Regions from separate parts of the Pseudoalteromonas sp. SCSIO 43201 genome, predicted to be linked through region 3. Evidence: predicted binding sites of a transcription regulator. Region 3 holds the regulator's gene; each other region holds the start of a gene.
The links. The regulator sigma-54, encoded in region 3, starts transcription at its own class of promoters, with help from an activator protein. The targets are predictions, from matches to a motif close to GTTGGCACGNNNNTNGNNT.
Positions count from the first base shown of each region.

Region 1: a site for sigma-54 is predicted at 8,038-8,056, ahead of J8Z24_RS05720 (LPP20 family lipoprotein). Genes of this name have one in related genera too.
Region 2: a site for sigma-54 is predicted at 1,767-1,785, ahead of J8Z24_RS16925 (DUF642 domain-containing protein). Genes of this name have one in related genera too.

Region 1 covers NZ_CP072683.1:1,338,680-1,349,556, forward strand. Annotated here, with positions in the region: gene J8Z24_RS05680 (fimbrial biogenesis chaperone) at 1-149, shown strand, start outside; gene J8Z24_RS05685 (SdrD B-like domain-containing protein) at 198-3,119, shown strand; gene J8Z24_RS05690 (SPOR domain-containing protein) at 3,120-3,812, shown strand; gene J8Z24_RS05695 (FlgO family outer membrane protein) at 4,217-4,798, shown strand; gene J8Z24_RS05700 (FlgO family outer membrane protein) at 4,813-5,466, shown strand; gene J8Z24_RS05705 (FlgO family outer membrane protein) at 5,481-6,119, shown strand; tRNA gene J8Z24_RS05710 (tRNA-Arg) at 6,369-6,443, shown strand; gene J8Z24_RS05715 (flagellar assembly protein T N-terminal domain-containing protein) at 6,786-7,982, opposite strand; gene J8Z24_RS05720 (LPP20 family lipoprotein) at 8,175-8,651, shown strand; gene J8Z24_RS05725 (flagellar protein FlgN) at 9,179-9,607, opposite strand; gene flgM (flagellar biosynthesis anti-sigma factor FlgM) at 9,600-9,923, opposite strand; gene flgA (flagellar basal body P-ring formation chaperone FlgA) at 9,996-10,703, opposite strand; gene J8Z24_RS05740 (chemotaxis protein CheV) at 10,844-10,877, shown strand, end outside.
Region 2 covers NZ_CP072684.1:13,339-24,215, forward strand. Annotated here, with positions in the region: gene J8Z24_RS16925 (DUF642 domain-containing protein) at 511-1,734, opposite strand; gene J8Z24_RS16930 (DUF642 domain-containing protein) at 2,100-3,323, opposite strand; gene J8Z24_RS16935 (substrate-binding domain-containing protein) at 3,584-4,528, opposite strand; gene J8Z24_RS16940 (MFS transporter) at 4,789-5,979, opposite strand; gene J8Z24_RS16945 (LysR family transcriptional regulator) at 6,092-6,982, shown strand; gene J8Z24_RS16950 (metallophosphoesterase) at 7,187-8,131, shown strand; gene J8Z24_RS16955 (alkaline phosphatase D family protein) at 8,158-9,864, opposite strand; gene J8Z24_RS16960 (sensor domain-containing diguanylate cyclase) at 10,008-10,877, opposite strand, start outside.
Region 3 covers NZ_CP072683.1:3,533,327-3,544,203, reverse strand. Annotated here, with positions in the region: gene J8Z24_RS15455 (HPr family phosphocarrier protein) at 468-740, opposite strand; gene rapZ (RNase adapter RapZ) at 730-1,602, opposite strand; gene J8Z24_RS15445 (PTS sugar transporter subunit IIA) at 1,595-2,053, opposite strand; gene hpf (ribosome hibernation promoting factor) at 2,055-2,342, opposite strand; gene J8Z24_RS15435 (RNA polymerase factor sigma-54) at 2,372-3,871, opposite strand; gene lptB (LPS export ABC transporter ATP-binding protein) at 3,918-4,643, opposite strand; gene lptA (lipopolysaccharide transport periplasmic protein LptA) at 4,640-5,194, opposite strand; gene lptC (LPS export ABC transporter periplasmic protein LptC) at 5,184-5,738, opposite strand; gene kdsC (3-deoxy-manno-octulosonate-8-phosphatase KdsC) at 5,735-6,286, opposite strand; gene J8Z24_RS15410 (KpsF/GutQ family sugar-phosphate isomerase) at 6,286-7,257, opposite strand; gene J8Z24_RS15405 (calcium/sodium antiporter) at 7,267-8,226, opposite strand; gene J8Z24_RS15400 (ATP-binding cassette domain-containing protein) at 8,401-9,201, shown strand; gene mlaE (lipid asymmetry maintenance ABC transporter permease subunit MlaE) at 9,204-9,983, shown strand; gene mlaD (outer membrane lipid asymmetry maintenance protein MlaD) at 9,997-10,542, shown strand; gene J8Z24_RS15385 (MlaC/ttg2D family ABC transporter substrate-binding protein) at 10,545-10,877, shown strand, end outside.

The DNA.
Region 1 (10,877 bases), 1.7 Mb from region 3:
TACATACCGAACTGGAACGCGCTCAAGCACAGCTAACACTATTACCTCGCGCTCGAATAAATGCTCCAGGAATATTAGAGGTCCGTTTTACTGGTTCAGGGGAGTACAAGCGCCATGTCTTTGCCGAAAAGACAGTAATACTGAAATAAACGCAGTTATTCATAGTTGTTGTATCACATGATGAAAAGTTAATAGCGATGCATTTCGGAAGTAAGCTAGTAATGGCATTGTGCTGTATTGCTACTGTGACCCCCTTGCAGGCGAAGCAAGACATTGATGTCAATGCGGTAGTGCGGGTGCTTAGTCAACTCGAAAGTACCTTGTCTGATATTAAGAAACCAGTACAGGCGGCACAAGCTGAGCTATATATTCCTGTCGGCGAATATTTATTTTTATCTACACACTTAAATGAGCGTCATTATATTGGCGAACTTATCGCGATAAAAAATGAACACTCTTTTTGGATAGAGCTGGAAAGCTTTGTCCAGATGATAGGCCTTGCTATAGAAATAAATGAGGCGGGGGCATCTGGCTGGCTAAAAGATCCTGACAACCGCTTTGCTATTGATTTGGCTCGCCAAGTTGTGTTTGTAAATGAGCAAGAATACAGCTTGCAGACAGAAGATATTTATATAGACCAAGATCAACTTTTCATAGAGTCTAACAGACTTAATGAATGGTTTGGTTTCTCACACACTGTAGATTATGGACGTCAAAGCTTGCAAGTGCAGAGTCAGTTTACCTATCCTGTTGAGGCGCAGATTGCACGCCAGTCAAGGGCGTTATCCAGAGAAAAATCAGACCGAGCGATACTTTACCCGAGGTCTGGATCGGGTTACCAAATGTTATCCGCGCCAGTTGCCGATATACAAGCAAGCTTTAGGCATAATCAAAATCAGAATGAATTGACTTATTCCGTACTTGGCTCACATGAGTTTGCGTATATGAAAGCTGATTACTATACCTTTGGCGAATATGATGACCACTTTAAACGTAACCGCCTTACATTTAGCCGTAAAAGTGAAAAGGGAGAGCTCCTAGGTATTGGTGCAACTGAAGTGCGAGTAGGTGATATCACTCCAGTTAATGTCAGTAGTTTGAGTACAGCAGGCTTCTCTGCTGGCATTAAATTATCGAATAGACCGATGAGCGCTTCATCAGCGAAGCGTAGTGTCAATATCACTGGAGAAATTCAACAAGGGTGGGATGTTGAACTATACCAAAATGGCGTGTTGCTTGCGCAAGAGTTAGACATTGAGAGTGGTGTATATGACTTTAGTGACGTTGAACTACAATATGGTGAAAATGAATTTGAAATCGTTAAATATGGCCCACAAGGTCAATTAACTCGTGCCAAGCAGGTCTACCAGTTTGATCCAAACTTGTCCTCCCACTCTGGTGAGTATGAATTCTCTTTAAATAAAGTTGGGCAGCGTCTTTTAGATAAGCAAAGTAATAGTGGCGATAACGGATGGCGAGTTGCAGGCACTTATCGCACCAGTATTACTGATGGCCTATCGACCTATATTGGCGCTGAATCTCATATGGGGAGCGACGATGATACCGCTACTTATTCTGTTGGAAGTTACTATAACGGATTTCGAAACTGGCTGTTGAATATCGAGCATGAAGCAACCACTGAAGGTGAAAGTAAAAGCCAAATTTCAGGCAATACTCGAGTGTTAGGTCAAGCGTTGACTGCAAGTATAAGCCGTAATACGCGGTCGAATTTTCAAGGGGATAGCGTTTCCAACAATGTATATCAACTAAACCTCTCAGGCCGGCTACATAACAGCTCGTTTGGGAGTTTGCGTCACAGAACACAATTTAGTGTCAATGACACGGCTGCAGGCCGGTTTACGCAGGTTGTAAATCGATTAAATTATGGGTTGGGTCGTTGGAATATTGGTAATCAGCTTACGTGGCGACAAAGTCTGCAATCAGAAGCTCTATTCGGCGCGACGCAAATTAGTGGCAGTCATGGCGGGACTTGGTATCGACTTGGTGCAGATTATCAGATTAATCCTGAAGCGGATTTCACTGATATATATGCTACCGTTACCCATCAAATAGATGACGATATTGAAGCGCGGGTGCGATTTGCTCACTCATTGCTTGACGATAGCGACTCTATAGAGTTTGGTTCAAACTTTAACTTTGAACGCTTTAGTCTGTTTAGCACCGCTTCTTATTCAAGTGAGCAACATTGGCAAGTTGCTGTCGCTGGAAGGTTTAGTCTTGGATACAATAGTCTATCCAGCAGTGTATTTTCCACTAAAAACACTTTATCTAATCGAGGCTCGCTAGTCGTTCGGGTCTTTTTAGACAAAAATAATAACAGTGTACTCGACGGTACAGATGAATTACTACCTGATGTCGAAGTGAGGGCCGTACACGCGTATCGCCGTGCTGTTACGGACGAAAATGGCGTTGCATTGCTAACTGGCTTGACCGAATATAGAGCCACAGATATTGAGCTTCAATCGACTTCACTGCCCGATCCTTTTATGATCCCAGCGCATGCTGGCAAGTCTATTGTACCTCGCGCTGGTTTTATAGAGCGGTTGGATTTCCCGATTGTTTATTCTAGTGAAGTAGAAGGTAAGGTATTTAAACAAGGTAAAGAAGAAGTTGCGTTTACTGAAGTGGCGCTGATTGATGAGCAGGGAGAAGAAGTTGCAACAACACGAACGCAGTTTGATGGCTTTTATGTATTCACAGATGTAAAGCCTGGCAACTATGAGGTAAAACTAGACCAAGAAATAACAGAGGCAAGAAACCTGAAAAGTGCGCAAAAAACGTTGGTGACTTTACCTTTACGAGGGGATGTGGTCAGTGGTGTTGATATTAACGTTATTCCAAAAGAAACAGAGCAGTTACAGGTTGCAAGCCTTGGTAAATTCAATGAACTTAATTTTTTGAAAGTGTATCTTCAACTTATCAAACCACGATTGATGGCTATAGAATCAATCCAACCATTTTATGTTCAAGATCAAGCGCACTATCTGCTTGGGGTAGCATTTAGCTCAGATCCAAAACAAGACTTGACAGCATTATGTTCGCAGGTGCTCGAACAGGGTATTAATTGTGATGTTAAAGCATTAGAGGTAGTACACTAAATGATAAAACCAGTATTTTCCATCACCAGCATAATATGCGTGCTCGCACTTCTATCTGGGTGTCAGAGTACAAAGCCAGAAGAAACAACAGTTAATTATGCAAAGATTACAGTGGAAGAATATCAGCAGATGCAAGAGGCCATTGCCCAGTGGCAAGAGGATAAAGTAGCAATTGCTAGGCTATTGGATGCGGAAAAAGATTTGCAAAAACTCATTCAAGCGCTGTCCGGTTACGTGTCAAATACAAAACCGGCTCAAGTAACTACCACTAAAAAACAGACTCCTTTGATTACACAAGCCAACGAGTCTCAGGCAGCAGTAGAAGAAGTCATCACACAAAATAGTTATCAACCAATAAAAACACAAGCTCAACCGGTTAGTGTGGACGACTCAATTGATACAAATAGTCAAAAAGTAGAATACAAATATGCCGTTCAGCTAGCTTCGTTAAACGGCAAAACACAAGTATTAGAGTTGACGTCGACACTAGAACAAACCCTCCCTGAATTGATAAAGAGCAAAGAAACTTTTTCGATTGAGACAGTTGATGGTAAAGGCGTTACGCGATACCGAGTTAAGTGGGGAGCCTTCGAGAACAAAGCGGCAGCACTGGATGCGTGCGACAAATTTAAACAGCATCGTCGAGCATGTTTTGTTACTGCATTTGGTGGAGAAAAACTTTCTCGTCTTTGAGTCACTGAAAATGAGCCGGTAATTAGTTGCCACTTTCTTGTCCACGAAAACCAGAAACAAGCGCTGGTTCCAATTGCGATAACAAAGCTTATGTGAAATACCAACGATAATGAACAACCAGCATCCTTATACCAATTTGAAGGAGTAAGTCTGACGCTAACAGCGTTAAAAATTTCTTATTTAGAACAGCTAAATAGCAAAATTTTTGCCTTGCCTACAGGACGTAGGTATCTCGGCGTGAACAGGACGCGGAAGCGGTGTTATCGACAAGATTTTCTCACCTCAACATAGACCACTTAATTAAGAAAATTGGTATTAATTATTCCTACAGTTCGTAAAATCGCGCCGTCCATGTGGCGCGATTTTTGCTTAATCGTAAGTAAGATCAACGATGGCTGACGACAATGAAATATCTTGTATTCATTTTTGTATTTTGGCTTACCGCGTGCACGAGCAGTGAGCAAGTAGGCAAAAGAGAACTAACCCAGCAGCGAGAAATATTACCAGATTTTGATGGCTTTGGTGCACAACTAGCGGCTGAACTTGGGCAATATGTGCGACCTTTCAAACCGAACTCAACAGTAGCAGTGACTAGCTTTTTTAGGGCAAACCAATTAAATGACGTCATAGTGGGGCAAGGAAGTGGACTTGGTGTGGCGCTACAAGAGTCATTAATAACCCATTTGAGCCAAATGGGAGCTGATGTTGTTGAGTACAGATTAAGAAGCGCTTTATCTTTGAGTGACTCTGCCGATAGTATGTTAAGCAGAGAGTTAAAAGCGATAAATCAACGTCAGAAAATTGACCTGGTTGTAGTTGGTACGATAGTTGAGAGCCGTGACAGCTATTTGGTCAATGCTAGGCTTGTAGAAACACTTCACAGTCGGGCTCTATCCGCGGCATCGCTTAGTATTCCTAAATCGGCATTATGGGGCTCTGAGAGAGCCACGTCTCGAGATGGTCTTATCATACGCAGTCAATATTAATGGAGATGAGTGTAATGAAAAAAATATGTAGTCTGGCTTTGCCTCTTTCATTGATGGTTGGCTGTACTCAGAGTAACTTTTTCGCTGTAGATACAGCACAAACGGAGCCAGTGAGAAATGGCTTTGAACAATCGTCCATGTTTCAGAGTAATCCAAATGGATTAAAGCAGTTTTCTATATCTCAGCAAATGGCTGGGAAGAATGTGACCCATTATGTCCAAAGTATCATGCAAGATATGGTCACGAACCTGAAGCATGTAAATGAAAAGACGCCTGTCGCGGTAACTAGTTTTGTATTCTTAGACAAAGAGTTCGATAAAGGGTCGCTTCTCGGTAATCAGTTAGCTGAGAGTTTTATTCACGAATTACATGCTTTTGGGATCCCTGTTGTTGATTTTAAAACGACAGATTACATTCGCGTAACACCTGAAGGGGATTTTATCTTTAGCAGAGACTTTCTTGAATTATCAGATGATCATCCATTTTTATATGTACTTGGTGGCACGCTAGTTAATCACCAAGGTGGGGTAATGGTAAACGCCAGGGTTGTTGGTTTGAGAAGTAAGAGTGTTGTCGGTTCTGCCCAAGGGTTTTTACCACAAAGTGTGGTAAATGCGCTGCAAGATGGTGCTTCATATGATGGTATTCGCTTAGAGCAAGCCAATTAATTTGGAGGCAGAACATGAAAAATGTAGTACTTTTTGCAACCACATTGGCACTGCTAGGTGGGTGCAAAATGACACAAGAGCAATCTCCTGCACCGATTGAAACCAAGCCCAGTGATATGGAGCTTTTGTATGCGCTGATGGAAGAACAGTCAAATGATGACGCGACCCTGTCGCCAGTAACACAAGACATGGGTTTTATTAGCTATCGTCATCGTAAAGCTGTCGCAAACTATGCGAGTCAAATTGCGTTGGAATTATCAGACACCATTCTGGGGCAAAAACCTGAATCGATAGCTGTGGCAAGCTTTGTGAATTTCAATCAGTCTTTGCGTGACACCAATCAACTGGGTAATCAAATTGCTGAATCTCTCATTCATCAGATGCAAAAATTAGGCTATCAAGCTCTGGACTTTAAAGCACTGGGAAAAATAGAGGTAGCGCCAAGTGGTGACTTAGTATTTTCACGGGAAGCGCAAAGATTAAAGAGCGTCAAAGCACCAAGTCATATTCTGTCTGGTACCATGATTTATCGCCCCCGTGGGGTAGAAGTTAATGCGCGACTTCTTGAATTTTCAACAAACTTAGTGATAGCGACAACGGCAGTCACGATCCCTTACTTTATTTTAGATGGTGGGGCTACGGCATCAAGATAGGTGTACCGCTTTTAGCTTCCGATTATTAATGCCTTCAGATGAAGGCATTGTAATTAAGCTTATTCATTGCATACGATTATAGATTGTGTTTATTGAAGTGTGGCTAGAAGCGTGATAATTAAAAATTAGGTGTTATCGAGCAGTGCATCATAATTGCATGATTTTACTCTTTAAAAGTTCATAAAAATCAGTATACTAAGTTTCAGTCAGTGGAATTTTGCTGGTACATTTTGCGCCACAGTCTTCGCTGTCCCCATAGTTTAATGGATAAAACAAGGCCCTCCTAAGGCTTAGATGTAGGTTCGATTCCTACTGGGGACGCCATCTCAATAGTGGCTTATCTGTTACAATTTTCTCCACTCGTTATCGTCCGCTCTGTGTCTGAACCAAAAGGATGACATGCTCAATTTAAAGGGGTAAATCTGACCCTAATTGAGTTAACAATATCTTATGGCAGAATAATACCAATTTGACTTAAAACTTGCTCAATTAGAAGGAGTAAATCTGACGCTAACAGCGTTAAGAATTTCTTATTTAAAGCAACTAAATAGCAAAAACTCTCTTGGCTACCGACAAGCTTCTCTTGTCTTAACATAAACCACTTAATTAAGATCACTGATATTACTTTCCTGTCCGGAGGTACATCACGTAATTGAAAAATTGGTATCACAGGGCAAACAGGTCGTCTTTCTCTATGTGAATTTCAACTAAATCATTAATTTGAACATTGTTAAGCGGTCGCTGTTCTTGGTTTACAGCAATAGCTGTCTGGGCGTTGACTTGGATGACTTGCAATTTATTCAACGTTTTAACTTGACGCATAAAGACATTACCACCAGCGTCAGTAAGGGGGCTGCTATGTGCAATGCTCAACACTTGACCCTCTTCCAGCCCATGCATACGGCCTAAGTTAATCACAACTTGCTCGTCATCAATATGCAGTATTTTACCATGGGTGGGTAAGCAGGCGATGGCCGAGTTCAGATCGACGCTGACTTGGTTCAACACAGTTTGAATTTCAGCCGCATAATCAGTTTGCCAAAACTGTTCACTATATACATCAACTAATTTGGTCTTTTTAAAAGGCCATACTCCTTGAGTACCGTACCTTTGTTGCCAGACCTTTTCATGAGAAAGAGCATCAAACAGTATAAACTCTATTTTAAAGCTCCTTAGATACTTATCGCTTTGCCAAAATGCAAGGTCGTTGTTGAGTTTGTTGACGCTAGAAATATCTGAAATTTGACTAAGTAATACATACTGACTATTTGTGTTTGCTGTTACTGTTTCGATTAACTGCTCGTTGTAATCGAATCGTTGACTAAAAAATCGATTTACATCTATTTTTTGAGCAAAATAGGGCACCGGTTCAACGCTTTGATTCTGATCTGATAGGGTATGATAAAGGCGCTCGCTGACAATCTTGTTAATGTCAAAAATTTGACCCAAAGTAGCTTGATGCTTATTTTTGAGTTGACTTTGTGTTATTGCAATTTGCTTATTGTATGCACTGGTAGAGCATTGACTTTGTTGTGGGGTGATATCGATATGTAGTGTTACTTGCCAAGCATCACCCACTCTTGATTCTGCAATTACATTAGCACCCTGAATTTCACCATTAGCGCGTATTTTCAACTGATCTTGCGTAAGCACACCGTCGGTGACGGTTTGCACACTGCTTACGGTTGCACCAGAAAAAAGTAGTGCTTGGGTGATGGCATCATTAACAGCCTGCTTTTTTGCTTTCTGATGGTCGCCATTTTTTATATCAGCCACCCCAGTCACCTCAAACCATTCTGCGTGAGATGGAATGTGGAATACCATACATATAAATGAAAGGCTCAGTGCGAATTGCGTTTTCATACTCAGATACTCAGTGTTAAGACTACTTATTACAACAGCAATACCTATGCCAAATTGTGGCAAGATTCGTGCATAATACTTATCAGTGAATTATTCATATCAATGATTGCTACTATTACCATGCTAGCAGATGGTAATAAGAATTGTATCAGGGCAGTAGTAGCACATCGATACATAGTGGAGAGAAGCAAAATGCGTATCATCAGTCCTAATAATGCTTGGATTATGGTTTGTGCTCTGGTTTTGCTTGGCGGTTGTTCAAGCATGATCGATAAGCATATTGAATATGAGACAGTCCAGCCTGATACTTTCCCAGTGCTACGTGCTGTTGGGTATGCGCCGTTAAGTGCCCAGCCTGGAAATACTGCTGGTGAAAAACAGTTAATGGCGATTAAAGTTTCAAAGCTAGAAGCATATCGAGAGCTTGCCGAACAGTTGTACGGTCAAAAGTTAACATCAACTACGACTGTCAAAGGTGCCATAGCACAAAATGATGGCTTAAAAAGCCAAGTAAATGGGTTAGTGAGAGGGGCAAAAGTGCTGAAGAGTTACGCAGTGGGAGATACATACGCTACCGAACTCGAGCTGGATATGAAGCGGGTGTATGATCTATACATCACGCAAGTTAAGCCGCAAAAGATTAAAAAAGTGTCGTATAGCTTCAAATAGCATAAATTTGCGTGTAACTACCCTGAGGTTTGGATAAGGGATGTTCTAACTCGTTGCTGCTAACGCACAACTTAATATTTCTCTTGTCTAGCCAGAGGGTTCTAGGCAAACGCATCGCTTCCGTGTCCTGCTCTCGCTAAGGTCCCTACGTCTTGAAGGCAAGGTAATACCAATTTGACGCTAACAGCTTTAAAAATTTCTTATTTAGAACAACTAAATAAGAAATTTTCGCCTAGTTATCGACAAGATTTGCTTGCCTCAAAATAGACTACTTAATTAAGAAAATTGGTATAAATTTACGCACCAATCGCTGACTATTGAAAGTGAACTCAGCGTACAGCTAGCGCTAAAACTAGCCGCTAGAAACGAATTAATTGTTTGAAGTTCGGGTTAACTACCTATAGCCAAGTGCTTTACTGTTTTTATTAGAACATGGACAAGGTTCTAATAATACGGAGTGCAACTCTTTATAGGAGCGGGGCGACGTTAAATTAGAGCATAAGGCGTGTTTAGGTAAAAAGTGCCAATTAAGCTTTAAGGTTCCTTACCAGTTCACCATCACTGCTCTTGACGTTGCCATCTTGACCATAAGTGACGGATGTTGGTGCACCAATTAAAATACTCTTTAGCTCTCTTGTGCTGACGTTGGCTTGATGAGCTGTTTTGGCGTTAACTTCATTTTTGGTCTGACATTCGGCAAGTAACGCGCGTACTTTACTCACCAAGGGCACTATCTCAGCGTGCTGAAATACTTTAGGGTCTGTCTGCGCTAGCTCCTTATCGAGCTTTTGAAGTTTGGATATATAAGAGAGTTTTTCCCGTGCAACCTCTTTGAGGTGGTCGCCACGGCGAGAGGCTAGTTCATCAAGCTCACGCGCCAGAAGCTGGGTCATCGCTTCTAGCGTTACAATTTGTTCACAAAGTTTGTGGTGGCAAAGCCGAACCAAATTATCCATATATTTCAAACTCAAATGCAGCTATGTTCTTCGCCAGTTTTTCGGCATCAACTTGGTATTTGCCTTCAGCTATCGCTTTTTTCAGCTCTTCGACTTTCTTGTCATCGAAGCCTGAAGACTGCTGTGCCTTTTCATTCACTGTTTTTAATTGCTGTGCTTGTGGTGTTAGACTGACGGAATCTGCCGCAGCTTTTGGGGTAGCGGGCGCTTTAGCCGCTGTAGCACTGGCCTCATTTCGTTGCAATTCAGCTTTTTGCTGTTTAACGTTGTTTGCAACGGTGGAGGACTGATTTTGACCGTTAACTTGATTGACCATGATTATAGACCCAATAATATTATACTCTCAGCCATAATATCGGCGCGAAACAGTATTACTTTAGCAAATTTTTCATAAATTCACCTCTACTGTTTCCACTTCTATTACTCTAGCACGTAAGGTTTTGCCTGAGCGAGTATTTTTCACAGTAATTAGTTCACCCCTGTTGCCATCTTGCATTGCCTCACCTTGAGTTTTAATAACAAGCCCCCCTGATTTGGCAAAAATAGTTACATTGTCGCCTTTGCAAACCATACAAATATGTGACTGTGTAAATGCTTGCCCTTCACGGATGTTTCTTTTACTGCGACTACCAATTAATAAGGTTTGGTCTTCTATATATGAAACTCGGCGAAACCGTTTAGGCTGCATTTCGACTTTAATGTCATCTTCCGTTATCACTCTACCTTTTTCTAGCATGGTCGCGCTAACTAACACTGGAAACAAGTGTTCAATGCGCACATGCACATACTGTGTCCACCCTTGTAAATCATCACATTTTATTTGAACAGTAACTTGGGTATTAAATGGTGGTGTCGCTGCTGTGCTGTGTACCAGTGGTGCTTGACACACTCTAGTGGGGATTCTTGAGTCAAGTGGTATAGCAAATATTGATAGTTGGCTATCAGGGTCAAGTTCTACCTGTGGAGCAACAAAATCGACAGCAGTTTGTTCCAAGGCTTTGTTGTCATATTGCTGACAGTGGCCATATCCTATGCTTATAAAATGAGCGAACAAACAAAAAAGTTGAATGTAACGGGTTTTTTTTAACAAACTCATGATGTTTCGACTATGCTTATGGGGTGAAACAAGGTATAAAGATTCTGCTTTAATAACTGCACCTAATCAAGGGTGGTAAACCATATCAGAGTCGAAGCAAAGATCGTTCCGATTAGCGGTTTATACAGTAGGAGATTGAAATGGCAGGTATTTTAGACTCGGTTAACCAACGAA
Region 2 (10,877 bases), on a different replicon from region 3:
ATCAAAACATTTTCTAACAGGTATAATCTTCTCGCCTTGGTCAATAGGGGTTACCACTGAACTACATAAATCATCTAAAAGCTGTGTTTTTGTTGCACTTGCTTTTGTAAACACCCGAGTATGAATGTGCCCCACGAGATCCTTGTGTGATTTTGTAGAAATTTGGATTATTTGCTTTAGATGTAAATTGGCTTCATCAAACTTAATGAGTCGACCATACTGGGGTAAAATCTAGGCATGAACACTCTGCTTAAACTTGCTTAACAAGCTGTTGGTTTTGTTTTTTGAACCTTGGCTTGAACCTAAGAAAAAGCTGAACATTCTAGCAAGAGCTTTCGCTAAAATATTTCAAATCTTACGCGGTCAGACATCACACATGTTATGGGAAGTGGGCTGTGTGGCCACAACGTTTCAATGCTACCATATATTTCAACACCTTAGAGTGAACGTTCATTTATAAAAAAGCGAGGGACTCCCCTCGCCTTTATTTTAACGCTGCTGCATTAATGATTATTCGCAATTAGCGACATAGGTTAAATCGTTAATATGCTCCGGTGCGTCCATGACATAAGTCGCTTCGCCTGTATTGGCATCTAGCGTATAAAGTTTTGCATCCTCACCTTTGTTACGCCCTGATACATATAATGTGCCATCGCTACTCACTGCAAGACCCGAAGCCCAATTTACGCCATGCTCACCCACTAAGTCTAACGTCATGGCTCCTTTGTCAAGCACATACAAGGCTTTGCCTGTTAACACATAAATTAGATTCGTGTCAGCTGAGTATGCAATATCGCCATGTGAGAAGTCATCACCTGCATAGCTTAATTTGCCTAGTACCGTTTTTGCACCACTTTGTAAGTCAAACTCGTACAAGTACGTTTTACTGCTTGAAAGGAGCTTTGTACCATCTGGGGTAACCGCTGAGCGGTAAATCGGCCAAGAAACGGTATTGGCTGCGAGCGTTTGCTCGGCGCTATCTAGCGAAACTTTCCACAGTGATGAAGCTTTGGTCGTACCGTTAGTCTGCTCCATAAAATATAGCTCACCGTTGTGCGCCGCGATGTTAGAGGCAGTGTTATCAACGCCTTCTACGTATGAATATGTACCACCACTGATATCAAAGTGATAAACATAACTATTGCTTTGTTCGCCGAAGTTGTTTATCCCATAAACACCTACTTTACAACCCGTCGTTGGTGCTGGTGTCTGTACTTCTTCTGTCACAACAACGTTGTCGAGTAACGCACCTAAAGAGTCTGAACGACCCATTCCTTGAAACCTTAGTTGAGTAACCTCACTTGATGCAACGACCGTATATTCAAACTTCTGCCACCCTAATGTGTTGGCATTCATAGTAGTTAAAGTTGTATCTCCAAACCATACTCTGGCACGGTTTGTCGAATTATCTCCTTCAACCCTTGCTGAATAATAAAAACTTACTTTGTATTTGTTACCAGCAGTCGTCGCAAGATCTTGGTAGATGGTATAGTTGCCCGTCGAGTCGAGCTCAACGTGGTTACTGCCATCTTGCGAGTTTATAAAACTAATGGTTGATTTTTGAATTTCTAGCTGAGCACCAGCTATCGTCCATCCGTCAATCTCGTCCACTAACCCCCAAGTTCCTGTCAACACCGAGTTATTTTCAAACGACCCATTACTAACTAAGTTTGGCGAGCCTATTGTGGCAAAGGGTAAAATAATTAGCGCTGAGTATAATAGAGCTGTTCTCATAATAAATCTCCGTTAAAGTACCTGTATGTTGACTGCACAATACATGCCAACACAAACAATAAATAACTTAATATTTATCAAAAGCTTATGCTATTTATTTGTATCTTTTCTCTTGAAGTTTCATGTTTATTTGCAGAATGCAATTACGGATTTTCATTTTACGAAAAGTGGTTTTTTAGCGCATGCACATCCTATATCAATATTGAATAGACCAATGGAGCAAAGTTATTCATACCGGCAAGAGAATAAAACGTAATAGATCAACATTCTTTTAGTAGGTGTGTCGTATCGGTTACTGCTCTGACGTAAAAACAAAAAAGCGAGGGACTCCCCTCGCCTTTATTTTAACGCTGCTGCATTAATGGTTATTGGCAATTAGCGACATAGGTTAAATCGTTAATATGCTCCGGTGCGTCCATGACATAAGTCGCTTCGCCTGTATTGGCATCTAGCGTATAAAGTTTTGCATCCTCACCTTTGTTACGCCCTGATACATATAATGTGCCATCGCTACTCACTGCAAGACCCGAAGCCCAATTTACGCCATGCTCACCCACTAAGTCTAACGTCATGGCTCCTTTGTCAAGCACATACAAGGCTTTGCCTGTTAACACATAAATTAGATTCGTGTCAGCTGAGTATGCAATATCGCCATGTGAGAAGTCATCACCTGCATAGCTTAATTTGCCTAGTACCGTTTTTGCACCACTTTGTAAGTCAAACTCGTACAAGTACGTTTTACTGCTTGAAAGGAGCTTTGTACCATCTGGGGTAACCGCTGAGCGGTAAATCGGCCAAGAAACGGTATTGGCTGCGAGCGTTTGCTCGGCGCTATCTAGCGAAACTTTCCACAGTGATGAAGCTTTGGTCGTACCGTTAGTCTGCTCCATAAAATATAGCTCACCGTTGTGCGCCGCGATGTTAGAGGCAGTGTTATCAACGCCTTCTACGTATGAATACGTACCACCACTGATATCAAAGTGATAAACATAACTATTGCTTTGTTCGCCGAAGTTGTTTATGCCATAAACACCCACTTTACAACCCGTCGTTGGTGCTGGTGTCTGTACTTCTTCTGTCACAACAACGTTGTCGAGTAATGCACCATAAGAATCAGAAGTACCAACTCCTTGAAATTTGAGTTGTGTTGAGCTTGATGTCGCCTCTACAGTAAACTCGTATTTTGACCATCCTCGTGTCGTCGCATTCATTGTTGCCAGCGTATTTTCGCCAAACCAAGCGCGTGCAAGATTTGTTGAGCTATTATCTACAACACGAGCCGAGTAATAAAAGCTCACTTTGTATTTTCTACCAGCTGTAGTCGGTATGTCTTGATAAATCGTGTAATTAGCCGTTGAATCAAGCTCTAAATACTGATCCCCGTCTTGTGGGTTAATGATACCAAGACTTTGCTTTTGGATCTCGAACCTTGCTCCGTCTCGACTCCAGCCCTGTAAGTCATTAAACAAAGCCCAATTGCCAGAAATACTACCTGATGTTTCAAATGAACCATTGATGACTAAATTATCAGCAGCATTGGCTGACCCAACTGCTAACAACATCGCACCTGCAATAACGCTTAATTTCATACCTACTCCAAACCACAAGCCGAATTTGTAAATTAAATGTTTACAAAAATCAAAACAACATACTACCATTGTCGTATTTTTCTACTCCATGGTCAATGAGCAATCAAAAAACCAGACTTATTCATTTATTTAATCCATTTCCACTCATAAAAAACAATACTTTTTAACTAGAGTGTTATGGGTGCGATTGAAAGTGACACTACCATTTCAAAGCATGCGTACATTAAACTCGGGGGTTGTTAAACATAGAAAGGGGGTCTTTAGTAATTTACCGTGCAGCTTCGTGTATTTTCTTGGTTACAATAATGAAAGTCTAAATAGTAGCTGTCTTGTGATGGCATTTCTCCCAATTTAATGGCGTGATACAGCAGCTCAGCTCCCTTGCGACCCATTTCAAACGGATTTTGACCAATGTTTATTGTGGACAAGCGGTTTTCTAAGGCTCTCAACTGTATTTCTTCAGTATCAGCCGAAATAATTACGGCTTTTTCGCTAATCACTTTTTCCCTGTACGGAGTCAACTTCGTTATATATTTTGGATGAAACTGAGCAAAACCTGCTACCGCTAAAAAAATAGGCGGTTTCTCATACTGAACTAGTGCCAATAGTTGGCTAAGAGCATCGTCACGCTTGCCCATCGTATATAGTGGGCAGCGCTCAAACTCAATCCAGCCATGCTCGCCTTTAAGTGGCTCTATACTTGAGTGCTCAGATAGTGCATACCTGACACCGTTCATTCGCTTATCTAGGTTTGGTGTTGAGTGGTGCCCTGTTTGTATGCAGATTTGTTGTGGCTCGCTAGACTTAAATGCTTTGGCGGCCTCACCTAACGCAACACCGAACGAAAAATTATCGGTACCTACATATGCGAGGCGATAACTTTTATGTGCTTCCAGTAAATCTGAATCAAAGGTTATTACTGGTATATTAAGCTGCTTTGCTTTTTTCAGTGAACGCGAAACCAAGAAGTCAGAATCAGTCGTGGAAATTAATAACCCATCTACTTTTTGCGATAATAAGTCATTTATCACTAAGCTTTGTGTTCTAAAGTCCTGATAATCATCAGCACCATCGTAAATACATCTCAAGCCAACATGACGACGTGCAAAATGAACACAGCCTTTGAAAGATTGCTCATAAAAGCTGTCGTTTTTAGTCTTACCAACGACAGCAATGGTTATGCTGGCGTACGCGTTCTGGCTCATAACTAATAGGCTTATCAAGCCTATTGCCATTACAATAAAACGCTGTACTTTATGAGTTAACTGCATGTTTCGAGTGGACTATTTTTAATCTCTACAGCAAGCATAACCGATATTTTAGACAACGCAACCCTCAATAAACCGGCATATAAAACAAGCAACAGGATGAACAATTAATGCAATGCCTAGGCTAGTCGCCCTACTCATCTAGAAGTACTTCAATAACGAACAATTCACAGGACGCTAAGCATTGCAGGTTTATTTTAATTATTGGCGTTCGTAAACTCTCTGTCTTTGGGTTTACTATCCAAATGCCCGCTATAGCGGGTTGCTATCAACGCCATCATGCTTATCAGTGCACCTACCCAAGCGGTATCTTGTAGTGACATGCTGTCAACAATCTGCCCCCCAAGAATAGATCCAAGTGCGATCCCTATGTTAAATGCCGCAATATTAAAACCTGACGCGACATCAACCGCCTTAGGAGAAACCTGCTGTGCCAATTGCACAACGTAGACCTGTAACCCAGGCACGTTACCAAAGGCAAAAGCTCCCCATAATACGACCGTTATTATCACACCGACTTTGGACTGCATAGTGAAGGTAAGCGCCAACAACACCAGGCTAAGCATGGTAAAAATAATGGTAAGCGCACTGACAGCACCCTTTTTATCAGCTAGTTTACCACCATAAATATTCCCGACCGCAACAGAAACGCCATACACTAGCATGACAAGACTTACCGCAGTAGAACTAAACCCAGCTTGTTGTTGTAATATGGGAGCCAGATAGGTAAAAGCGGTAAACGTGCCACCATACCCCAATATTGTGATTAAAAACACAAGGAGTAGCCTAGGCTGTGCAAGCACTTTTACTTGCTCTGAAAACCTTGCGGCAGGCGCTTTTTCAAGATTTTTAGGAATAAGCAATACGCAACCAACGAGCGCGATAAAACCAAGCCCAGCCACAATCAAGAACGTCGCCCGCCAGCCAAATATTTGCCCTACCCATGTACCTAACGGCACCCCGGTGACTAAAGCAACGGTCAGGCCTGTAAACATAATAGCAATTGCGCTAGCAGCGCTTTCTTTGGCCACTAAACTAGCTGCAATTGTCGCACCAATAGAGAAAAACACCCCATGTGCAAGCCCAGTTAGAACACGAGCAATAACTAACCTTTCATAACTTGGAGCTTGCCAAGCGATAAGGTTACCGAGAATAAACAGCACCATTAAACTGATAAGCAACCGCTTTCTCTCCCATGTGTTTGTAAGCGCAGTTAATAGTGGAGCGCCTATCGCTACGCCAATCGCGTAAAGGCTCACTAATAAACCTGCGCTGGGCAAAGACACGTTCAAATCAGCAGAAATGGTTGGGACTAACCCAACGATGACAAATTCAGTGGTTCCAATAGCGAATGCACTGAGGGTCAGTGCGAGTAAAGCAAACGGCATAGTGTACCTTTTGTGCCAAGATTAAATAGTTGCTGTAGTGTGCGTGAAGTTTTATTTGCCAAAAACAGTAAAAATGACAAAATACTTTTGTCAAAATTGAAAAGGTAACCCAATGGCTGTGAATTCAAAATCAGAAGATCTCGACGCTTTCGTTAGTGTGGTAGATACAGGAAGCTTCTCATCCGCTGCCAATTTGATGGATCAACAAGTTGCAAAAGTATCTAGAGCTGTAACCCGCTTAGAAAAGTCATTGAATGTAACGTTATTAAATCGTACCACGCGGCGTATCGAGTTAACTGAAGAAGGAACACTATTTTTGAACTATGCGCGCCAAGCGCTGAATACGCTTGCCCAAGGAGAAGAAGCGTTGCGGCTTCTGCGATTTTCCCCTGCAGGGAGGCTAAGAGTAGATGCTGCCAGTCCATTTGTGCTCCACCAGCTTACCCCTTTACTTAAAGGCTTTAATAATGCTTTTCCTGCAATTAATCTTGAAATTACCAGTCATGATAGCATTATTAATTTGCTGGAATACAAAACTGATATTGCAATTAGAATTGGCGATTTACCTGACTCTAACCTCCATGCTCGCCTATTAGGGCGCAGTAAATTACATCTAGTCGCAAGCCCTGACTATCTTGAAAAGCTTGAAAACCCAAAGAATGAGCCTCTTGAACTTGCTGATCATCGCTTAATTGGCTTTACTGATGCGCCGCATCTCAATCATTGGCCACTACACACACCACAACAACTAAAGTTTTCCATAAGTGCGTCGAGTGGCGAAACTGTGCGACAACTTTGTATTGCTGGCCACGGTATCGCACTTTTATCTCACTTTATGGTCTGTGACGATATACGTTCAGGTAAACTGGTTGAGGTATTTCACGAGCGCATTGTTTCACCTAATAGACGAGAAACAGTGCAAGCTGTTTACTATCAAAATAGTGCCGTCTCATCGAGGGTTTCTGCATTTTTAGATTACATTACCCCTAGACTGCAACTTTGATTATCAAATTAAACAAGTTACAAATTCAGTATGTACACTATAGATCAATCAATGTGTTTCATTTTAATCTACAATCACAGCTCGCTATGTGTTGAAAATACAACCGCGAGCCATGAAAGCCTATCGCTCAAAATCCCTATTGTAGAGACTAATTCTGTCACAGAGATAGTGTATGATGCCTAGCTCAATCCAAGGAGCATTATCGTGTCACAAATATTCTCATTTACTATCGTACTTACTTTTCTGATTTGCACATTTCATGCTTCAGCAACTTCCTTTTTAGCTTTTGGCGATATGCCATACACACAGGTAGACCATGAAATGCTGACATCAACAGGGGTGTTACATAAGTTAGCGAATGCGACTGAGCATGACTTTATCGTCCATGTTGGTGATATGAAGTCTGGCTCGCTTTCATGCACGAATGAATTACTGCGCAGCAATTATGCTCTGATTTCTAATGTGAGTAGCAAACCCTTTGTCTACACACCTGGGGACAATGATTGGACAGACTGCGATCGTGAAACACTCTCGCCAAGATATGATGAGCTAGAAAGGCTGAACTTTATTCGCGATAACTTTGCAGTCCAAAGCCCTCATTTGCCACAATTTAAGCGCCAACTCACTCTACCAGAAAATCAGGCATGGGTAGTTGATGATGTACAGTTTTTAACCTTGCATATCCCTGGTACCAATAACGGCCGTAGGCAGATTTTACTTTCAAATAAAAAAGTGGCGTACAAAGCATCCCAAAGTCGTGATGAAGAAAATATAAAATGGCTGAATAGCTTGCTATCTTCAACGCGTAAAGCGGCGGTTATATTCATGCAAGCCGACCTATATCAGTCACAAAAATACTCTGGACACTGTAACAAAACAACCAAAGCCAAGTGCGATGGCTATCAACTATATCGCGAAACATTTGCACAATATGCAGCAAGGCTTAGCTATCCACTATTGCTGATCCATGGCGATACCGGTGAATTTTGCTTTACTAAGCTTGCAAACAACCTGTGGCGGCTCAATGCACCGGGAGATTTTCAGTTTTTAGATATTGCAAAAATCACTGTTACTGACGACAAAAATAAGCCGTTTTCGGTTTCGGCATTACACTCAAAGGCAAAGGTTGCCAAATGTAAGGGGCTGTAAAGCCCCTTTACTGTATGAGTCTAAGGTTATAATAACAGCTCTTGTTGCTTACTATGGCTTTCAAACTGCTCTTGCTGCACAGTGTCTACAAAGACCCACTCACTTTCTATTTTCTCTTTGCTGATATTAAGTGTTAAGTAACCGCGCTGATGAATATTGGCATATTCAAGGTCATCTACTAACAATGTTAATACCTCAGCAAACTGTAACGCCTGCTCATCGCTCAATTGCAAATAGTGCTCAAGACCAGGAGAGCTCACCGAGGCCGTTGCATATTCATAGCCGCAAACCTCTCCCTTGGTATTACATAATTTACCTGACCACGCATTATGTGTGTCACCCGCAACAACGACTAGGTTTTTATTAGCGGCTTTTGCTGTCTGTAAAATAACTTCACGCTCAATCGGGTAGCCATCCCACGCATCAAGGTTGTACGGTGCAGTAAAATCTACTCGTGCTTTTTCTTGGACTGTTAGGGTCGGATCGCCCGCTAATAATCGTGTTTTTATTTGCGCAAGCTCAGATAGTTGTGCTGACATCTGCGCAGAAGGGTTTGCTAATGACATGAGTAACTCAGCAGGGATCATCATTTTGGTCATTAATACCTGCTGTCCCAGCACTTGCCATTTGGCAGATGAAGTTTTCATATTATCGGTTAACCACGTAAGCTGTTCGAGGCCTAACAGTTGTTGCGTCGGTGCAGTGAGATCAGCTTGAAATCCAGTTATATCAAGTTGACCGCTTAAGGGGTCAACATAGTTTTGGTAATCTAAAGATTTTGCTCGACTTTCGTGGCGTGTGTCTAGCATATAGAGTGATAGTAAATCACCAAATTCAAACTTTCGATACAAACTTTCTAATTGCCCTTTGACCATGGGGCGTACTGGCATCCACTCATAATACGCTTGTAGGGCAGCAAGCTTACGGTCAGAGTATTCTCCCTCACCTTCATTATGATTTTCAGCGCCATCTAAATAGGAGTCGTTACAAACTTCATGGTCATCCCACACTGCAATAAAAGGCGTATTAGCATGGAGTGCTTGTAAACCAGGATCAGTACGATACTTTGCGTACCTCAAACGATAATCATCTAACGAAATGATTTCTTCTGCATTATCGGACTCTAACCCTCTGCCCATTTGCATCGCATTATCAGTCGCGTAGCCGCCCATACCATATTCGTAAATATAATCACCTAAATGCAATACAGCGTCTAGGTCATTACGCTTTGCAGCTTCTGCGTAAACATGAAAGTACCCAGCAGGATAATTTGCACAAGACATAACCGCCAATTTAACTTGGTTTACGTCATTAACAGGTAAGGTTTTGCATCTACCGATTGGTGAATGGGTTTCTGTGGTCACAAAGCGGTAAAAGTATTGGCTATTTGCGCTTAGATCACTAAGATCGACCTTCACCGTATAATCGTTTTTCGCCTGTGCCACTAGCTGATGGCTTTGTAACAGCACCCCAAAATCCTGAGATTCAGAAACTTGCAAAGTGAGTGCAACACTACTTGGATTGCCTTGCGGCGTTACGCGAGTCCATAGGATAACTTTATCTGATAACGGGTCGCCACTGGCAACACCATGGTCAAACGCCACGGTAAAATCATTGCTTGCTATATCCTTACTACCACTACTGCCACATCCGGTTAGCGAAACACTCACGGTTGCTGCCCCAATGCCAATCAGTGCACTTTTGATAAAATCTCGACGGGTAAAACTTGCCATTATTCTCGTTCCTTAACTACACAGTGCACCTTAGGCCCTATTCACCTTCTTATATAAATAGATAACAAAGATGCACTGACTAACTTTTTGAACTGACAAGCTTAATGGGGCATTATGACAGTTTTAGGACTGGTCTTATCTGTTTATTGCTCCATGGCAACCACACTACCTCGTCCTTGACGTTTTGCCTCGCTCAGCGCTTCCTCAGCGCGGTGGATCATTGCTTCTACCGAGCTTTGAAGACCGCAAAACTCCACTACCCCGAACGAACTAGTAAGCGCGATGTTTTTATCACAAGCCACCTCAAAGGCTTGCTGCACAATAAGATTTTTAGCACGAGTCGCCAACAATGAGGCACCTTCAAGAGCAGTATTGGGCAATAACAGGGCAAACTCAGTACCATTGATCCGCGCTATTATGTCGGTTTCTCTTAACATTCCATTAAGTAGGGAACTAAATTCAACAAGTACCCTATCACCTGCGGCATAACCATATTGCTCATTAATTGTTCTAAAATAATCAATATCGGTAATAATTAGACTAAAAGGAACTCGGTAGCGCTCATATAACTTAATTTGACCATCAAGCTTTTCACTAAGTTGTCTGCGACTAGCAACCCGTGTCATCGGATCGATCTGAGACACAAAGTCGAGCTCGTTTTGCAAATGCGCTCGTTCACTCTCAAGCACCTTAATCGCGGTAATATCTTTACCGTATATGAGGTAAGCATGGGAACTTAACGGGAGGCACTTTACACTAAAAAACACGCCAGTCAGGGTATCAATCTCCAACTCGGTAGCGCCCTGATCTTGGTTGCCCTTCAGACTTAAAAACCAGTCAGCCAATTCATCGCCGTCAATTCTGTCCTCAAAAACACTCCCCTGATCAGATGAAAATAGCGCCTCTATTGTATTGCCAATTAACGACTTGTTGTGCTTACCAAGCAATGTTGCCATCGTATCATTACAAAAGGTTATCACATTCTGTTGGCTCACTATCGCTACTGCATCTTC
Region 3 (10,877 bases):
CCCAACATGCTGTAATGTATTCAGAAACCATGTCTTGTAAAAATGTGACACAATATATTTCCGTGGGTGGGCTGCCGGTTTATTCTAGCTTTATTTATTATAAATGAATTACCACCTCAACCGACTCAAAACTGGGATATACCATACTAGCTTCGTTTAGCCTCATGTATCGAAATAATCAACCTCAGCTTAGGAGCATTAATTTATTCTAAATAAGAGTTTTTTAACGCAGTTACTAGCGTCAGGCTTACCCCTTCAAATTGAGCAAGTATTAAGACAGTTGGTATCACGCCCTTCTAGCAGCCAGTTTTAGCGCTAACAGCCACTACAGTGTAACGCAGTTTTCTTTGTTCTACCAAGGTTTACAGGCGAGTAGGCGAGACTTATTTAATTGAATTTGCGTATCGAAGTGTAGCACATGTTATATGAATTGGTGCTGACACAATACCTGTTACGGTTGTGGGGAGTTATTCTGATTCATTGAACTTATTATGGATCAGCATACCGATAGCATCCAGTGCGGGCTGCGCATCAGGGCCGCTACACACAACTTTAACTTCTTTACCTCGGCTGCTCTCCAGAAGTAGCAGTGCCAGAACGCTATCCGCTGACGCGCTTTTATCGCCCTGATATAAAGTCACCTCTGCATCAAACTGAACGGCAAGCTGAGCCAGTTCAGTCGCTGCTCGAGCATGTAATCCAAGCTTATTTTGGATTAAAAATGTATCTTCACACATTATTCTCTTGCTCACGATGGCGGATTTTTACGTTAGAGTGTGTTTTTGCAAAGCGCTCACCAATCGTTTGTGCTAAATAAACAGAGCGGTGCTGGCCACCAGTACAGCCTATAGCTATGGTTAAGTAGCTACGGTTGTTTCGTTCAAGGTGTGGCAACCAAGTTTGGACAAACGTTTGAATTTGCCAAGTAAATTTCTGCACTATGCTATGACTTGAGAGATAGTCTTTTACCGGCTGATCTAGCCCCGTTAATGGCTTTAGCTCTGGTTCCCAGTGCGGGTTTGGTAAAAAACGCGCATCAAATACGTAATCTGCTTGTTTTGGAATACCGTGCTTGAAGCCAAAAGACTCAAAGGTAATGATAAGTTGTTTATTTTTCTGACCTAAAATCTTTTCACGAATATCTTCTGCCAGTTGGTGCACGCTAAGGCTGGTAGTATCAATTAAGAAGTCAGCTCTAGTCGTCAATACATCTAACAGCTCACGCTCTTTTTTAATTGCAACGTCTAAAGGCAGGTTGTGTATTGATAATGGATGCAAACGGCGCGTTTCTGAAAAACGTTTAATGAGCGTCTGATCATCGCTGTCTAGATAAAACAGGATTGGTTTAGCAAAACCTGGTAAGTACTCGAGTATATCGTTGAACTCATCTTGTTCTTTGGGGAGGTTGCGGACATCGATACTAACAGCAACTTTGTTGTAGTTGTCAGAAACACTACGAACTAAAGAGGGGAGTAAATTAACCGGAATATTGTCGACACAATAGTAGCCTAAATCTTCTAATACTCGAAGTGCTACAGACTTACCAGAACCAGAACGGCCACTGATAATGATAAGCTCGAGTCCTTTTTCTTCATCACTCATCAAATTCACCTTGGATCACTGCATATAACTCATCGTCATTTTTCGCTTGCCTGAGCATTTTGCAAAATGACTTATTTTTGAGTGTATCAGCAATCGCAGCTAAGGTCTTTAAGTGTTGTTGATTATCTCCTTCAGGTACGATGAATGCGACAAAAATATCGACAGGCTGTTTGTCGATCGCCTCAAACGGGATCCCTTGTTCGCTTACCAAGACCATCGCCAGTATTTTATCAATACCTTCAAGTCGCCCATGAGGAATTGCGATCCCTTTACCTATACCTGTACTTCCCAGCTTTTCTCGTGCCATAAGGGCATCTAAGATAGTGTGCTGGCTGGTATCAGGGATTTGGCTATGCGCTAATTCGCTAATGTACTCGAGAATACGTTTTTTGCTACTAAAAAGGACCGCAGCTTTGCTACAGTCCTTATTCACTAATTCACTTAATTTCATTTTAGTGTCGAGTGAGCTTCTCTTTGTGTTTAATTACTTGACGGTCTAGTTTGTCAATCAGGCCATCAATTGCTGCATACATGTCTTGATGCTCTGTTGATGCAAATAGCTCGCCGCCATTTACGTGCAATGTTGCTTCTGCTTTTTGAACTAGTTTTTCGACATCAAGGATCACATGAACGTTATTGATATGATCAAAGTGCCTCTCAAGCTTCGCAAACTTGTTGGTGACATAATCTCTTAAAGAGTCAGTGATTTCTACATGGCGACCAGTTAAATTTAGTTGCATAAGCATTTTTCCTTCTTGTGTTTAACGTCTTATATCAAGCTTTTACGCTGATTTGACGGTGGAATGGCTAGGGATTCACGATATTTTGCAATCGTGCGTCTCGCTACCTTAATTCCTTGTTCAGCTAAAATATCTGCAATTTTGCTATCACTTAATGGTTTAGCAGTGTTTTCCGCAGCTATTAGCTTTTTGATGAGTGCTCGTATTGCTGTTGAGGAGCACTCACCTCCATTTTCGGTACTGACATGGCTTGAGAAGAAATACTTCAGCTCAAATATGCCCCTTGGTGTGTGCATGTACTTTTGGGTGGTGACACGAGAAATCGTAGATTCGTGCATATCAACCATCTCTGCGACATCGTTTAACACCATAGGTCTCATCGCTTCGGGGCCATGTTCAAAGAATGCCTGTTGTTGTTGCACAATGCAATTGGTAACTTTCAATAAAGTGTCATTGCGACTTTCTAAGCTCTTAATAAACCACTTTGCTTCTTGAAGGTGTGAGCGAATAAACTGGCTATCAGTACTCGATTTAGCAGTTCTCGACATCGCAGCGTAGTGGTCATTTACTCTAATCTTAGGCATCGCATCAGGGTTTAGCTCTACAACCCAGCGGCCTTTCACTTTTTTTACCGACACATCTGGAATAACGTATTCTGGTTCTTCATGAATAATACTCGCAGCTGGCTTAGGGTTAAGACTGTGGATCAGCGTCATAACTTCTTTTAGCTCAGCTTCTTTTAAGCGTGTTTTTTTCGCTAAGGTACGGTAATCACGGCTCGCAAGTAAATCAATGTGCTCGGTCAGGATCATCTTGGTTTCGGTGATCCACGGTGTGTCAGGTGCAAATTGATTTAACTGAATACATAAACATTCTTGCAAACTTCGTGCAGCAATACCGACAGGGTCAAACAACTGGATACGTTTAAGTACGGCTTCGACTTCATCCAACTCTACCGGCTCTTCACTGTTTTCATCATTGATACTTTCTAAAATATCTTCACAGGAAAGCGTTAAAATGCCAGACAGATCTACCGCTTCGATGATGGCAATAGCAATGGCTCTATCTGTTGGGCTAAATGGCGTAAGTTCTAACTGCCACATTAGGTAGTCGTGTAGTGATTCGGAAGTCTCTCCCTGGTAGACGTTATCATCATCAGGTAAAGGAGCTGCGCTTGATGCTGGTGCAGCACTCATATATTCATCCCAAGTCACATCCATGGCAAGATCATCACTAACCGTTTCTTTGCTCATGGCGGTATCTGAGTCCATTTCATACTCGCTGACAGGCGCTTCATCTGAGCTTTGCTGACTATCGTCCGTATTATTTTTATCTTGGCTGTGTTGTTCAGTACTTTCTGCGTCTGCGGTATCGCTTTCTTCCACTTCCAATAGTGGGTTGCTGTCCAACGCTTCTTGTATTTCTTGCTGTAGATCCAACGTACTAAGCTGCAACAGGCGTATGGCTTGTTGCAGTTGTGGAGTCATTGTAAGTTGCTGCCCCATGCGCAGCTGTAATGATTGCCTCATGTATCTCTAACAATCCCTTTTAACAGTTATTAATACTACGTCTTAACTATAGCTTGAATTGTTCGCCTAGGTAGACATCTCTTACGGTTTGATCCGCTAAAACATGTTCTGGCGTACCAGCGGCGATTAATTCACCGTGTGAAACGATGTAGGCTTTTTCACATACGTCCAGCGTTTCTCTTACATTGTGGTCGGTGATCAGTACACCGATCCCACGATTTTTAAGGTGCTCAATGATTGTCTTTATATCTAACACTGAAATTGGATCAACGCCAGCAAAAGGTTCATCTAACAAGATAAACTTAGGATTAGCGGCTAAAGCACGAGCAATTTCTACCCGTCTTCTCTCTCCTCCAGATAATGCCATCCCTTGAGAATCACGGATGTGTTGGATATTAAATTCATCCAACAACTCATTAAGCTGAGCTTCTCTTTCAACTTTAGACAAATCTTTGCGGGTTTCCAAAATAGCCATGAGGTTTTGATATACCGTTAGCTTCCTAAATATGGATGACTCTTGAGGTAAATATCCAATCCCTAGGCGTGCGCGACTGTGCATCGGGAGTAGGGTGATATCCTCATCATCGATTTGTATAAAGCCTTTGTCACTTGGTACTAAGCCCACAATCATATAAAAAGTAGTGGTTTTCCCCGCACCATTAGGGCCAAGTAAACCAACGATGCTACCTGCTTCGACACTCAGTCCTACATTTTTGACAACTTGGCGACCTTTATAACTTTTTGCCAAGCCTGTTGCTTTGAGCTCGCTCATGAATTGTTACCTTTTTCCTGTGGATCTTCACTTTTTTCCACGCTGGTGTCAGATTTCTTTTCAACAGGAACCAGAATTGTTCTAACCCGAGAGTCGCCCTGTTCAGAGCGCTCGGCACTAATGAGTTGCTTTTCGATATGATAAGTAATGACTTGTGCACTACTTTTTTGACCCGCTTGCGATATTTCAGCATTGCCAGTAAGTACTAATTTTAATTCGGCAACATCATAGCGAATTTCATTAGCCGCTGCGCGTAAGGTTGTACCATCTGCCTGAGCTTCTTCAAAAACCGCAGGGTTGCCAGTAGCAATTAGTAGCTGCTTATTTGAACCAAGCTCAGCGCGGCGGTGCACTTCCAAACGATCAGCATTGATTTTTCTTGTGCCATGAATAATGACAACGTTTTGCTCGAAAATGCCTATGTTACTTTGCAGTTGAGCTTGCTGACGGCCAGCATCGATAATGACTTCATTTTGCTCTGCAGCAGCTGCGAAAGTGGAACTTGCGAGCAAGCCGACGAAAACTAATTTGTTAATTATTTTACTGGTCATAATAAATTGTCTTTGTATGGTTGATGAGCTCAATCAGCTGTTTTTGCAAGTCTGCATGTAGGCCTTTACCGGTAATTTTAAGGCTAGGGCCTGTGATAATGACGGGGTGTTCTGATTTCATCAACTTTTGTTTAATTTCAACCCTGACATTGTCGGCATTGATAGTACTGATCATTGCGTCTGGTGTGAGGTTTTTTGCTAAAACATCCCCTTCTAAAATCAGGGTGTTGTTCTCGTATAATGTGGCTTCCAATGCGCTTATCTGCCAATTTTGCTCACCGTTATATAATGTAAAAATGGGTTTTGCAAAGTGGCTAAAACCAAGGTCTTGATAAAGTTCCATTTTATCAGCAGTCACATGGTAGTTTAGTAAGCCATTTTCACTGTAGGTAGTCTGCTCTAATGCGGTCGCCACATAATCGGGTTTAGCAAGTGGTTCATCGTCACTTTTCTTGTTGATTTCTGATGCGTTAAACATCGGCGACCACAGCCAAATCATCAGCGCACTAAAAGTAATGAGCAGAATGACACGAAGCACAGTCATGTACTTGACCCTGTAGTGGTAAGAGGGTGGTTTTGGCTGAGCATGAGCAGATCTGTTAACTCTCTGACGGCGCCAAAGCCTCCCGGCATCAAAGTGGTATAGTGGGCAATGCGTTTTATCAGCGGATGTGCATCATTCACGGCGACAGCAAAGCCAACTTGCTCCATCACTGGCAGATCAGGGCCATCATCGCCAATATAGGCAATGTCTGCATCCTTCAGATTAAGCTGCGTTTTTAGTGCTTCATATGCCACTAGCTTGTTTTCTTGACCTTGGTAAATATGCGTTACATTTAAACTAGTCATGCGTTGCTGAACTATTTGTGAATGTCTACCTGTGATGACCGCAACCTCAATACCGCAGTTTACTAGCGCTTTGATACCGAAGCCGTCTTTGGTATTGAATGCCTTTAATTCTTCACCGTTGTTACCTAGATAAATGCGTCCGTCAGAGAATACACCGTCAATATCGCAAATTAAGAGTTTAATTTGAGTTGCTTTTTGCCAAGCATCTGTTGAGATATCTTGATAAAGGTCACTAAACTGCATCATAGCACTCCCGCTCTAAGTAAATCTTGGGTATTCAATGCACCCACAGGGACATTATTCTCGTCAACCACAATTAGTCCATTGATGCGTTTATTTTCCATAATATTTAGCACCTCAGCAGCGAGCATATCGGCGCGTGCGGTGGTACTTTTTGCGGTCATAACTTGTGTGATTGGCGTTGTGTGTATGTCTACTTTTTGTTCTATGATACGGCGCAAGTCACCGTCTGTAAAAATACCTTGCAATTGTGTCTGCTCGTCGACAATCGCTGTCATTCCAAGACTTTTTGCAGACATTTCGAAAAGGGCTTCTTTGACGGTACAGTTGCTACTGACCATAGGAATGGCACTGTCTTTGTGCATGATGTCAGCGACTGTGAGTAATAGTCGTTTGCCTAAACTTCCTCCCGGGTGAGAAAGCGCGAAATCATCGGCAGTAAATCCTCTGGCTTCAAGTAGAGCAACTGCTAATGCGTCTCCCATAACCAGCGTTGCTGTGGTACTTGCTGTGGGCGCTAATCCTAGTGGGCACGCCTCTTTTGACACTTTAACGCAAAGGTGAACACTAGCGTTGCGAGCCATGGTTGAGCTTGGGTTGCCTGTCATAGAGATCACAGGTGCACCTAAACGTTTAATTATCGGTAAGATTGAGATAACTTCTTGGGTTTCACCTGAATTTGATATCATCAAAACCACATCATCTTTGGTGATCATACCTAAATCGCCATGACTAGCCTCACCTGGGTGCACGAAAAAAGCAGGGCTTCCTGTGCTGGCGAGTGTAGCGGCAATTTTATTTCCAATATGACCTGACTTACCCATACCAATAACAATAATTCGACCTTGGCAATTAAACATTATTTTACAAGCTTGCTCAAACTGTTGATCGACAAACTGCTGCACTTCCTCTATTGCTGCAAGCTCAGTAGCAAACACTTGATTAGCAGATTCAATAAATGGGGTCGTTGTCACGTGTATTCCTTAAATGATGTAGTAAATATATCCGATAAAGCAGGCGAGTAACAAACCACCTTCAAAGCGGTTGATACGACGTTTACCAGTAATGCTTAAGCTCATAATAAGTAGCAATAGTGTTGCACCAAGCATAATAAATATATCACGAGCCGCGATATTGGTATCTAATACGGAGGGATTGATGATCCCCGCAATAGACAGTACCGCAAGGATATTAAAAATATTCGAACCAATGATATTACCTAGCGCTAAGTCGTCTTCATTTTTTAATACGCCAGCTACACAGGCTGCGAGTTCAGGTAAACTGGTTCCTACCGCGATGATAGTTAACCCAATCAATAAGTCGCTCATCCCAAAGTACTTTGCAATATCAACAGCTGCACCCACCAGATAATCGGCGCTAACGGGGAGCAAAATCATACCAACAACAAGCCAAAAAATAGCTTTTTGTGTGGGGACATTATCCGGCACCTCTTCACACGCTTCACTAACGAAAGGATCGTCATTGCTGTTGCCGCTGCGTTTGGTAATGATAATTAAGGTAAGGAGAAATGCTGCGAAGCCAATAAGCAGTAATATACCTTCAACAAAACTGAAGTTATTGTCACTGACAATATACCAAGCTCCCAAGGAAACAATGATAAGAAGTGGCATTTCTCGACGTAAAATTCCTGAGCCAACCGAAAGTGGCCGGAGTAAGGCGGTGATCCCAAGGACTAATAATATATTGGCAATGTTAGAACCTACGGCGTTACCAACGGCTGTGTCTGTTTTATCTGCAAGAGCGGCCTGTGCAGCAACCATCATTTCGGGGGCTGAAGAGCCCATGGCGACAATGGTTAAGCCAACAATTAATGTTGGTACACCAAAGTTTCGAGCTAAAGCTGCTGCGCCAAAAACGAAGCGGTCGGCACTCCAAACCAGTGCAATAAAGCCAAGAATGAGAATAACAAACGATAAAACCATGAACCTCTAGCCAATAGGATTAAAATTTCGTTAGATACTACCAAATGCGCCTTGGAAAGTATAAGCAAACCGTCACATTTAACGACTTACAAAATTTTACCAAAACGATTTTCCATCTTGTTTGAAAAAAAAGTATCATACTCCGATGAATATAGTCTTGATCTGGAGAGCGACTTGTCGCAATCAATTGTAGAAATCAAGGATGTAACCTTTTCCAGGGGTGAAAGGATCATCTACAAAAACATGAGCTTTTCCGTACCAGAAGGCAAAATCACCGCAATAATGGGGCCAAGTGGCATAGGTAAAACGACTATGCTGCGATTGATCGGTGGCCAGTTAAAACCTAATAGTGGTGATATTCTTTTTGCTGGAAACAGTATCCCAAGTATGTCCCGTAGTGAATTATATCAAGCAAGAACTCGCATGAGCATGTTGTTTCAAAGCGGTGCGTTGTTCACAGACATGAGTGTCTTTGACAATGTCGCTTTTCCTTTGCGCGAACACACGGAATTGTCAGAAGAGCTCATTCAGTTAGTAGTATTGATGAAGCTGCAAGCAGTAGGACTTCGTGGTGCAAAGGATTTAATGCCTGCAGAGCTTTCTGGCGGCATGGCGAGGCGCGCTGCTCTAGCGCGTGCGATAGCGCTTGACCCCGAACTTATCATGTATGATGAGCCATTCGCTGGGCAAGACCCCATTTCGATGGGGGTGTTGGTACGTTTAATTAAGTCACTAAATGAAGTGTTAGGTCTATCATCCTTAATCGTAACCCATGATGTGACAGAGGTACTGAGTATCGCGGATCATGTTGTCATTATCGCTGAGCAAGGCGTGATAGGTGAAGGGACGCCTGAGCAAATGCTAAAGCATGACTCAGCGCTAGTGCAGCAGTTTTTACAAGGGCTTGCCGATGGCCCTGTACCATTTCACTTCAATGCCCCTGATTATCAACAAGCACTGTTGCAAGGAGAGTAGAGTTGGTCGATTTTCTACAAAAAATAGGTCATAAAACACTAAGTCGCTTTGCTGCTCTTGGTCGTGCAACCAATATGCTATTTGGGGCGTTATTTAGTTTACCTAACTTTCGCAAAGGCACACCGCTATTAATCAAACAACTCTACATGGTAGGTCATCAGTCACTGTTAATTATTATGGTCTCGGGGTTATTTATTGGTATGGTTTTAGCGCTACAAGGCTATACCGTATTAGTAGGATATGGCGCTGAGGATAGCCTTGGGCCGTTGGTGGCGTTGAGTCTACTAAGAGAATTAGGTCCCGTTGTTACGGCGCTGTTATTTGCTGGGCGTGCGGGTAGTGCACTGACTGCTGAAATTGGTTTAATGAAAGCAACTGAGCAATTATCTAGTTTAGAGATGATGGCTATTGACCCATTAAAGCGCGTTATTGCACCACGATTTTGGGCAGGCTTTATCAGTATGCCACTGCTTGCGTTGATATTTTCAGCAATCGCTATCTTAGGTGCACATTTGGTTGGGGTGGATTGGTTAGGAGTCGATTCTGGTAGCTTCTGGTCTATCATGCAATCACAGGTATCGTTCCAAAAAGATATTTTAAACGGTCTTATTAAGAGCTTCGTATTTGCACTATTGGTGACTTGGATCGCGTTGTACAAAGGCTATGACTGTGTCCCTACATCTGAAGGGATAAGTAAGGCGACGACAGAGACAGTAGTACACTCTTCACTGGCTGTACTTGGCTTCGACTTTGTATTAACAGCGGTTATGTTCTCAAGTTAAAAGGTTTTAAAAAATGAATACACGGAAAATTGAAATTTTAGTTGGGCTATTTGTAGCGTTGGGTGTCGCTGCATTTATCATGTTAGCGCTCAAAGTGGCAAACTCAGGCTTGAGTGGTAATGGTGAAACCTACATGCTGCAAGCTAAGTTTGAGAATATCGGTTCACTGAAAACACGTGCACCAATCAAAGTGGGCGGAGTTGTTATTGGCCGTGTTGATGGCATTCAGATACACCCGCAGGAATTTGTACCTGTGGTTTCGATGAGTATCGACAAAAACTATGAATGTCAGTTTTCTGATACTTCATCAGTTTCCATATTAACGTCGGGCATTTTAGGTGAGCAATATCTTGGTATTTCTCCAGTAATTGCCGCTGAGTCAGCTAAGCAAAAGTGTTTAGGTCAAGAAGTGACGAGCGAAGATAGTGTTGATCTTGAGTCTCTCTTCGGGGTGGAAACAAAAGCGCTTAAAGACGGCGATATGATCACAGACACAAAGTCAGCGCTTGTATTAGAAGAGTTGATTGGTCAGTTCCTATTTAATCAAGGGAGCGAGTAAATATGTTAATGAATCTTTATACCAAATGCCTGATTTGGCTAGTTGCCATTATGGTTACGATGTCATTGCAGGCAAAAGAAGTGGACTCAAGCGATCCATATAAAATGGTTGAGCAAGTTGCAGCACAAACTTTTCAGCGTGTAACAAAAGAGCAGAGCATTATCGAAAAGGATAAAGAGCACCTACGTGTTATCGTCGAAGAAGAGCTTTTGCCTTACATCGATTACAAATATGCCGCATATCGCGTTTTGGGATCCTACATTCAAACAGTACGTAACATTGAAGATAAACAGGAAAAAGCAGCTGCAGTTGAGCATATTAAAACCTTTATTGAG